DNA from 2 places in the Limnobacter sp. UBA7229 genome. Region 1 is predicted to be linked to the other one. Evidence: predicted binding sites of a transcription regulator. Region 1 holds the regulator's gene; the other holds the start of a gene.
The links. Region 1 encodes HrcA, which represses chaperone genes, less so after heat shock. Its sites were predicted from a motif close to TTAGCACTCNNNNNNNNNGAGTGCTAA; they were not measured.
Positions count from the first base shown of each region.

Region 1 (4,274 bases):
AAGGTGCATTTCGCCCTCGCTGCAGTCAATAGATTGTTCATCGAGAATGGCTTTGGCCGCAGGGTTCAACTCGAATACCGCTGTGATATTGGCGCGTTCGCAACCTTCCCGAACTTGCGATGCATCGGCTCGCGCGCCCAAGCACAGCGACAGCGCATCAATCAAAATGGACTTGCCCGCGCCAGTTTCTCCGGACAACACCGACATGCCTGGGGCGAAATGCAAATCGAGTTTATCGACAATAACGAAATCTTGAATGGTCAAACTACTTAGCATGGCCGCTGTCTCTGAGTCCTCGAGTTTTGTGGGGGGCTTCCGTGGGGCTTGCACTCCAGTGCAATTTTTGCCTTAACATGGCGAAGTAATCATATCGTGCCGGGTGCAAAAGCTGGATAGGGTGTGGTGACACCTTGATCCGTATTTGATCACCCACTTTGGCGCGGCCATTGAACTGCATGTCAAAGTGCACGCCGGTCTGCTTGCCGCCAGTTACAAAAATATCAATTGTGCTGTGTTGGGGCAGGGCGATTGGCCGGTTGGTCAACGCATGGGGCGCAACAGGCACAATCAAAAGGCCTGCAAGGCTTGGGTGCAGAATTGGCCCATCGGCAGAAAGCGCGTAGGCTGTTGATCCCGTGGGGGTTGACACAATCAGGCCGTCCGCACGCAGGTCGTACATAAATGTACCATCAACTTCTACACGCAGTTCAACCATGCCGCCCACGATACCGCGGCTGATCACGATGTCATTTAAGGCAATGTGATTTTCCACCACTTTGCCTTGTCGCAAAATTTGACCCTCAAGGTAAGCCCGGTTTTCCGAGACCGATTGACCGTTGATGGTGTCGATCAGGGTGGGGTTGATGTCGTCGAGGCGAATGTCGGTGAGAAATCCCAGACGGCCCTGATTAATGCCGATCAAGGGAATGTTGCAGTCGGCTAATTCTCGGGCTGTGCCCAGAAAAGTGCCGTCGCCACCAATGATGACCGCAATTTTCGCCTTTTTTTTGATCAGGGCCAAATTGGCAAATTCAAAGTTGGCTTCATCACATTCAGGTTTTGATTTTCTCGAAGAACCGCTGCTCAACATGGAATCGCACACCAGCACATGGAAGGCGTTGGCGGCCAGTAGGTCAACCACACTTCGCCAAATGGCCTGTTTTGGGGAGGCGCCATGTTTGGCAAACACAGCAATGCACATCCCTTTCTGTTTCGGCATTCTTGATTCCCTGTTTTTGTCGTAAAGTGAAGCCTTGGTGTTAATCCTAAGCCCAATCGTATCGCAACACGCATTTGAAGTGACATTGATGATAGACGAACGCGCCCGTTCCATATTGAAAACATTGGTTGAAAGGTACATCACAGAGGGCAACCCGGTGGGTTCGAGGGCTTTGTCCAAGTATTCGACGCTGGATTTGAGTCCGGCCACTATTCGAAACGTGATGGCGGACCTTGAAGAACTGCGCCTGGTGGTATCGCCCCACACTTCGGCGGGTCGAGTGCCCACGCCTCAGGGGTATCGCATGTTTGTTGACTCTCTGCTTACCGTAAAACCTTTGGCAATCGATGTGCAATCCGCCCTAAGCGGAGGAATTCTACGTGAGGACCCTAACCGTGTTTTAAACAAGGCAGTGAACTTGCTTTCCAGTTTGTCCTCTTTTGCCGGGGTGATTACAGCGCCGAAAAAGGCGGCTTTGTTTCGACACGTGGAATTTTTAAGTTTGTCGGATAGAAAGGTGTTGCTGATTATCGTGACACCCGACGGGGATGTTCAAAACAGAATATTGATTGTCGAGAAGCCTTACACACAAAGCGAATTGACCATGGCGGCGAATTTCTTCAACCAGCATTTTGCAGGTTTGAGTTTTCAGCAGGCCAAACAGAGGTTGTCGGAAGAGCTCCACCAAATTAGCCAGGATATTAGCAAATTGATGCAAGCTGCCGTGAATGCGGGTACAGAGGCGGAGGAAAGTCAGGCCGATGGGGTGCTGTTGTCGGGAGAACGAAAACTGCTGGATGTGTCGGATTTGTCGACGGACATGGAGCGACTGAAAAAAATGTTCGGTGTGTTTGAACAACGCACTGCGTTGTTGCGCCTGCTTGAAAGCTCCAACAGGGCCGAAGGTGTGCAAATTTTCATCGGTGGTGATTCTAGCCTGGTGCCCATGGAGGAGATGAGCGTGATCTCGGCGCCTTACCATGTGAACGGTGAGGTGGTTGGCACTCTGGGCGTGATTGGCCCTACACGCATGGCCTACGAGCGGTTGATTCCGATTGTGGATATCACATCGAAGCTGGTTTCTTCGGCTTTGTCGGATCCGGAGTAGGGTGAGCCACCCCGGCAGTCAGCTTTGGGTATACTTTCAGGCTTGTTGTTCATTAGGTAGTATCCATGCGCACCGAAGCCCCTTTTCGTCACGGCACGCCCCAGAAAACAGCTGTTTTGCTTGTTAACCTTGGCACTCCAGACAATGCAGACACACCATCGCTTCGGCGTTATCTGAAAGAGTTTTTGTCAGATCCGCGTGTGGTCGAAATTCCAAAATTGATCTGGTGGATCATCTTGAACGGCATCATTCTGCAGATCCGCCCCAAAAAATCCGCAGCCAAGTACGCCACCGTGTGGACCGATGAGGGTTCTCCGTTGTTGGCGATTGGCAAAAGGCAGGTCAAGGTGCTTAGCGAGGCTTTCAAGGCCCGGCGCTGGGATGTTCGTGTTGATTTGGCGATGCGTTATGGCAACCCCTCAGTGGCCAGTCGAATGGATCAGCTTCGCAAAGATGGTTATGACCGTGTGCTGGTGTTTCCTCTGTATCCTCAATATGCGGCGGCTACTACTGCGTCGGTGTTTGATGCGGTGTTTGACTGGGCCAAGCCGGTGCGCAACATTCCCGAATTACGTTTGGTGAAGCACTATCACGATCACCCGGCTTATATCCATGCCCTGGCTGAGAGCGTGCGTAAGCACTGGCAAGTCAATGGGCGCCCGAATTTTGATCAGGGTGATGTGCTGTTGTTCAGTTTTCACGGTGTGCCTGAAATGACCTTGCTCAAGGGCGACCCTTACCATTGCGAGTGTTACAAAACTGCGCGCTTACTGGGCGAGGAACTGGGGCTTCAAAAGGGCAATTACAGGGTTACGTTCCAAAGCCGATTTGGCAAAGCCAAATGGCTGGAGCCATACACCGATAAAACCCTGGAAGCCTTGGGGCAGGCTGGTACCAAGCGTATTGATGTGATGTGCCCAGGTTTTATGGCCGATTGCCTTGAAACGCTGGAGGAAATTAATCAGGAAGGCCGGGAAGACTTTCAGCATGCGGGGGGAGGCGAGTTTCATTACATTGCCTGCCTGAATGACAGCGAGCTGGCCGCGGCAATGCTGTCCGAAATAACCGCGCAGCACATGCAGGGCTGGCCAGTCGACATGGGTTACGAAGAATCCATGGCACAGGAACTTGCCGAGAGTCGAAAATTGGCGCTTGAAATGGGCGCGCAATAAGTTTCTGCCAACAATTCAGCGTAATTCTGCGTATTTCTACTTTTTGGGCTTGAATTTCGCGTTCAAGCCCTCATTTACCGCCAAGAGTAGGGGCGACCGGTAAAGGCCTGTCGCCTCTTTTGAATTTTAATGGAGGAAAAGACATGTCAGAACCCACTGGAAAGCCGGCCACGGACGAACAAACGTCTGCCCAGGCACCAGAAGGTCAGCAGCAAGGCGCGCAGACCCAAAATGAGACTGAACAGGCTGTTCAGCAAGAAGCGCCCCAAGACGAAATCTCTGTGCTGAAGGCAGCATTGGAAAATGCACACCACGAGGTGGAGAAATCCCGAGAGGTGTATTTGCGCCTGGCTGCCGACATGGAAAACCTGCGCCGCCGCACTCAAGAAGACGTGGCCAAGGCACACAAGTACGCGATTGAATCGTTTGCTGAATCCTTGGTACCCGTTCGCGACAGTCTTGAAATGGCACTGGCTGTAGAAAACCAGACCCCGGAAGCATTGAAAGACGGCGTTGCTGCAACCCTTCGTCAACTGGAAGCTGCATTTGAGCGTGGCAGGGTGATGGTGCTTAACCCCGTGGGAGAAAAGTTTAATCCCAATCAGCACCAGGCGGTGGCCATGGTGCCGGGAGACTCTGTTGAGCCCGCTGTTGCGCCCAACCATGTGGTGGCGGTGTTGCAAAAGGGGTATTTGATCAATGACCGTGTGTTGCGACCCGCTTTGGTCTCAGTTGCACAATAGGCGGCGCAATAAATTTTTGAAGCTGGGTTGAA
Region 1 covers NZ_DKTN01000003.1:163,024-167,297, reverse strand. Annotated here, with positions in the region: gene recN (DNA repair protein RecN) at 1-276, opposite strand, end outside; gene B4C79_RS01315 (NAD(+)/NADH kinase) at 266-1,219, opposite strand; gene hrcA (heat-inducible transcriptional repressor HrcA) at 1,311-2,327, shown strand; gene hemH (ferrochelatase) at 2,393-3,499, shown strand; gene grpE (nucleotide exchange factor GrpE) at 3,643-4,242, shown strand.

Region 2 (4,274 bases), on a different contig from region 1:
CACGTTGTTGGCCACAACAGATGATTCCTCACCCGCGTTGGTCACGATCATGCGCAGTGGCTCTTCCATGGCGCGCAGTACAATCTTGATACCTGCGTCCTGGTCGGGGTTCAAGCCCTTCAAGCCTTCAATCTTGGCGCGTGCACGCAGCAGGGCTACGCCGCCGCCAGGCACAATGCCTTCTTCCACAGCAGCGCGTGTTGCGTGCAGGGCGTCTTCTACGCGGGCTTTCTTTTCCTTCATTTCAACTTCGGTTGCAGCACCAACCTTGATTACTGCAACGCCGCCAGCCAACTTGGCCACGCGTTCTTGCAGCTTTTCACGGTCGTAGTCGGAAGATGACTCTTCGATCTGGCCGCGAATCTGCTTTACACGGGCTTCGATGTTTGCACCGTCGCCAGCACCGTCGATGATGGTGGTGTTCTCTTTGCCCACTTCAATGCGCTTGGCCTGACCCAGGTGTTCCAGGGTTACAGTTTCCAGGCTCATGCCGGTTTCTTCAGCGATTACAACGCCGCCGGTCAAAATGGCGATGTCTTCCAGCATGGCTTTGCGGCGGTCGCCGAAGCCAGGGGCCTTCACTGCGCAAGTTTTCAAAATGCCGCGAATGTTGTTTACAACCAAAGTCGCCAGGGCTTCGCCTTCGATGTCTTCAGCAATAATCAACAATGGGCGGCCCGCCTTGGCCACTTGTTCCAGTGTGGGCAGCAGGTCACGGATGTTGCTGATTTTCTTGTCGTGCAACAGCACGAAGGGGTTGTCTAGAGCAACAACCTGCTTTTCCTGGTTGTTGATGAAGTAGGGGCTCAGGTAACCGCGGTCAAACTGCATGCCTTCAACAACATCCAGTTCGTTGTCCAGGCTCTTGCCGTCTTCAACGGTAATTACGCCTTCCTTGCCTACTTTTTCCATGGCTTCAGCAATGATGTTGCCGATGGATTCGTCGCTGTTGGCGGAAATGGAGCCCACTTGTGCAATCGCCTTGGTGGTTGCGCAGGGCTTGCTCAATGCACGCAGTTCAACGATTGCGGCGCTTACGGCCTTGTCAATGCCACGCTTCAAGTCCATTGGGTTCATGCCCGCGGTCACAAACTTCATGCCTTCTTTCACAATGGCTTGGGCCAGAACCGTGGCGGTTGTTGTGCCATCGCCTGCGTTGTCAGAAGTGCGAGAAGCAACTTCTTTGACCATTTGTGCGCCCATGTTTTCGAACTTGTCTTTCAGTTCGATTTCTTTGGCCACGGAAACGCCGTCCTTGGTGATGGTGGGGGAGCCGAATGAACGCTCGAGCACCACATTGCGGCCACGTGGGCCCAAGGTAACTTTCACTGCGTTGGCCAGAATGTTTACGCCACGCACCATGCGGCTGCGTGCGTCGTCGCCGAAAAATACTTCTTTAGCTGCCATGATTAATCTTCCTCTTGAATTCTGTGTAATTAGGCTTAGTCATCAAGCTTTGTACTTAAGCTTCAATAACGCCCATGATGTCCTCTTCACGCATCACCAGCACTTCCTTGCCATCCACTTTGATGGCTTGGCCGGCATATTTGCCGAACAACACGCGCTGGCCAACCTTCACATCCATGGCGATCAGCTTGCCGCTGTCATCGCGCTTGCCTGGGCCAACTGCAATCACTTCACCTTGATCGGGCTTCTCGGCGGCGGCTTCTGGGATCACGATGCCAGAGGCTGTTGTGCGCTCGCTGTCGAGACGCTTCACGATCACGCGATCATGCAACGGACGAATGTTCATGGATACCACTCCTAAATTTGTCTTTTAAAAAGAATTGCTTAGAGAAACTGACGGATGCCTTGTTAGCACTCGCCGTCATCGAGTGCTAATGATAGGGGTGGGGGGGAGGTATTTCAAGGGGCGGGATGAAAAAAAGTTGCCTGCAAGCAGGGTGTCAGTCACTTTTGTTTACACTAGGGGTCGATTTAATACAACGCCCCACAGAATGAACAAAGCAAAGTCGGTTTTCATTGTCCTGTTTTTAGTCTTGATCAACCTGAGTCTGTTGCACGTGGCTACCCTGAGTTGGCACAGCCCGCTTGGCCCTGGCTGGATAGGGGTGTTTGTGTTGGCTTTGCCCAATTTTTACCTGTTTGTGTGGATGTTCATGCGCAGGCGCGCCCGAACATCACGCAATCTCCACTTGCTGATGGCGGCCAACCTTACCGGCATTGCCTTGGTGTTGACCGATCCGGGCATGGAGGCGGACCCCTTGCCCTTGATCCTCGGCAATTTGATCTTTTTTGGCAGTATCGCCTACATCTTTTGGTATTCCAATCTGGGTGAACGCAACAATGCCCTGTTGAATGAGGGTGAGAAACTTCCGGTATTCGAACTGAATACCCTGGATGGTGAGTCTTTTTCCAGCGAGCAATTCAAAGGATCAGCATGGTTGCTGATGTTTTACAGGGGCAATTGGTGCCCGTTGTGCATGACACAAATTGGCGAAGTGGCGGCACGTTACATTGACCTTGACCGCCTGGGTGTGAAAGTGGCGCTCATCAGCCCGCAGCCGGAGACCAAAACCAAAGAACTCGCCGAGCGATTCAAGGTGCCGATGAGGTTTTTTGTAGACACTGATTTCAAGGCCAGCAAGAAGTTAAAGCTGGTGCATGAAAACGGCGTGCCATTTGGCCTGAAGTGGATGGGGCATGGGGAAGACACTGTGTTACCCACAGTGTTGATCATCAACAAACATGGGCGAATTGTGTACTCAGACCAAACGTCAAATTACCGTGTTCGACCCGAACCCGAGCAGTTTCTGGAAGTTGCACGCCAAAAGCTGGGCGGCGTAGAGGCCTGATTACCTGCTTACTGTAGCCTGATCAGCAGCGGCTTTGCGTATGCTGCTGATCAATTCTTTGCTAATACGGCTTTCCATGCGACGGTGCACTGGCTCAAGCGCCTTGCGCCACAGTTCGATTTCAGCATTGTTCAATATCGCCACTTTGGTGTTTTTGGATTCTTTCACCTTGGCCAAGGCTTGCGCATTCAGTTTCTCCGCTTCGTCGTCGTTTTTGCGGGTTGCGTCGACAATGCTTTTTTCAAGCGTGACGCGAATGTCTGCGGGCAAGCTGTTCCAGAACTTGCGGTTAACGATTACCGCATAGCCCAGATAACCGTGATTGGTTACCGCCACGTATTTCTGAACTTCGTGCATTTTTTTGGAGTACAGGTTGGAGGGCGGATTTTCAGTGCCATCGACCAAACCGGTCTCCAGTGCAGTGTGTACATCCGAGAACGCCAGTGGAATTGGCGTGGCTCCCAGCGCCTCCATTTGGGCTTCGAGCACCCGTGAAGGCTGTATTCGCATGCGTTTGCCTTTCAGGTCTTCGGGTAGTCGAAGCGGTGTGTTGGCGCTCATCACCTTGAAACCATTGTCCCAGTAGGCCAGTCCCAATATTCCGCGATCTTCAAGTTGCGCCAGCAGCTGCTTGCCAATTTCACCTTGAGTGACAGTTTTTAGAACCTGACGATTCGGGAAAATGTAGGGAAGGTCGAACACCTCGAAATCGCGCATGCCCAGTTGGCCGAACTTGGCCAGCGAGGGTGCAAGCATTTGAACGGCTCCCAATTGAAGCGCTTCAAGTTCTTCCCTGTCTTTGTACAGCGAAGAGTTCGGATAAACCTCCACTTTCACCCGCCCACGGGTGCGTTCTTCCACCAGCTTTTTGAATTCCAGCGCAGCGATCCCCTTTGGGGTGTTTTCATCGACAACATGGCTGAACTTGATCAGGATGGGCGGTGCTGCACTGGCGGGTGCCAATGCAACGCCGTGAAGCCCAAGCAAAATTCCAAGTGCTGACAGATATTTCATATTGCGGCTAGTTTGTAAGTATTCATTGAAAATTCCAGAGTAGGACCGTCCTCACCATTGTGGGTTTCCACATGCTCTGAAATCTTTTCGTCATTTCGTGGCACTATCCAGCCATGCAAGTGTTCGCCCCTTATGAGCCCAATTTAAAGAAGATCAAGCGCCGCCAAGCCATGAGGTTTGGCATGCCTGTGCTTGTATTTTCACTTTTGATGGCTTTGCTGGTGGCCGCAGTTTACTACGCCCAGCAAGATGAACGGGATCAAAACCAGGCAAAACTGATTGCTGATGCGCTGTGGGCTCGCCAGAACATTCAGTTTCAAGTGGGTGGCTTGATCAATTCCTTGCAAGCGCTGACGAACGATTCGCTCATCTATCCGTCGGCACGGTTGGCTGCAAGCCTGAATCAGTTGAGCCGCAGCTCTGGCGAATTGGTCGCCGTGTTTC
Region 2 covers NZ_DKTN01000020.1:91,579-95,852, reverse strand. Annotated here, with positions in the region: gene groL (chaperonin GroEL) at 1-1,407, opposite strand, end outside; gene B4C79_RS11250 (co-chaperone GroES) at 1,463-1,753, opposite strand; gene B4C79_RS11245 (peroxiredoxin family protein) at 1,959-2,816, shown strand; gene B4C79_RS11240 (TRAP transporter substrate-binding protein) at 2,817-3,830, opposite strand; gene B4C79_RS11235 (two-component system sensor histidine kinase NtrB) at 3,944-4,274, shown strand, end outside.
Region 2: a site for HrcA is predicted at 1,816-1,842, ahead of B4C79_RS11250 (co-chaperone GroES). Genes of this name have one in related genera too.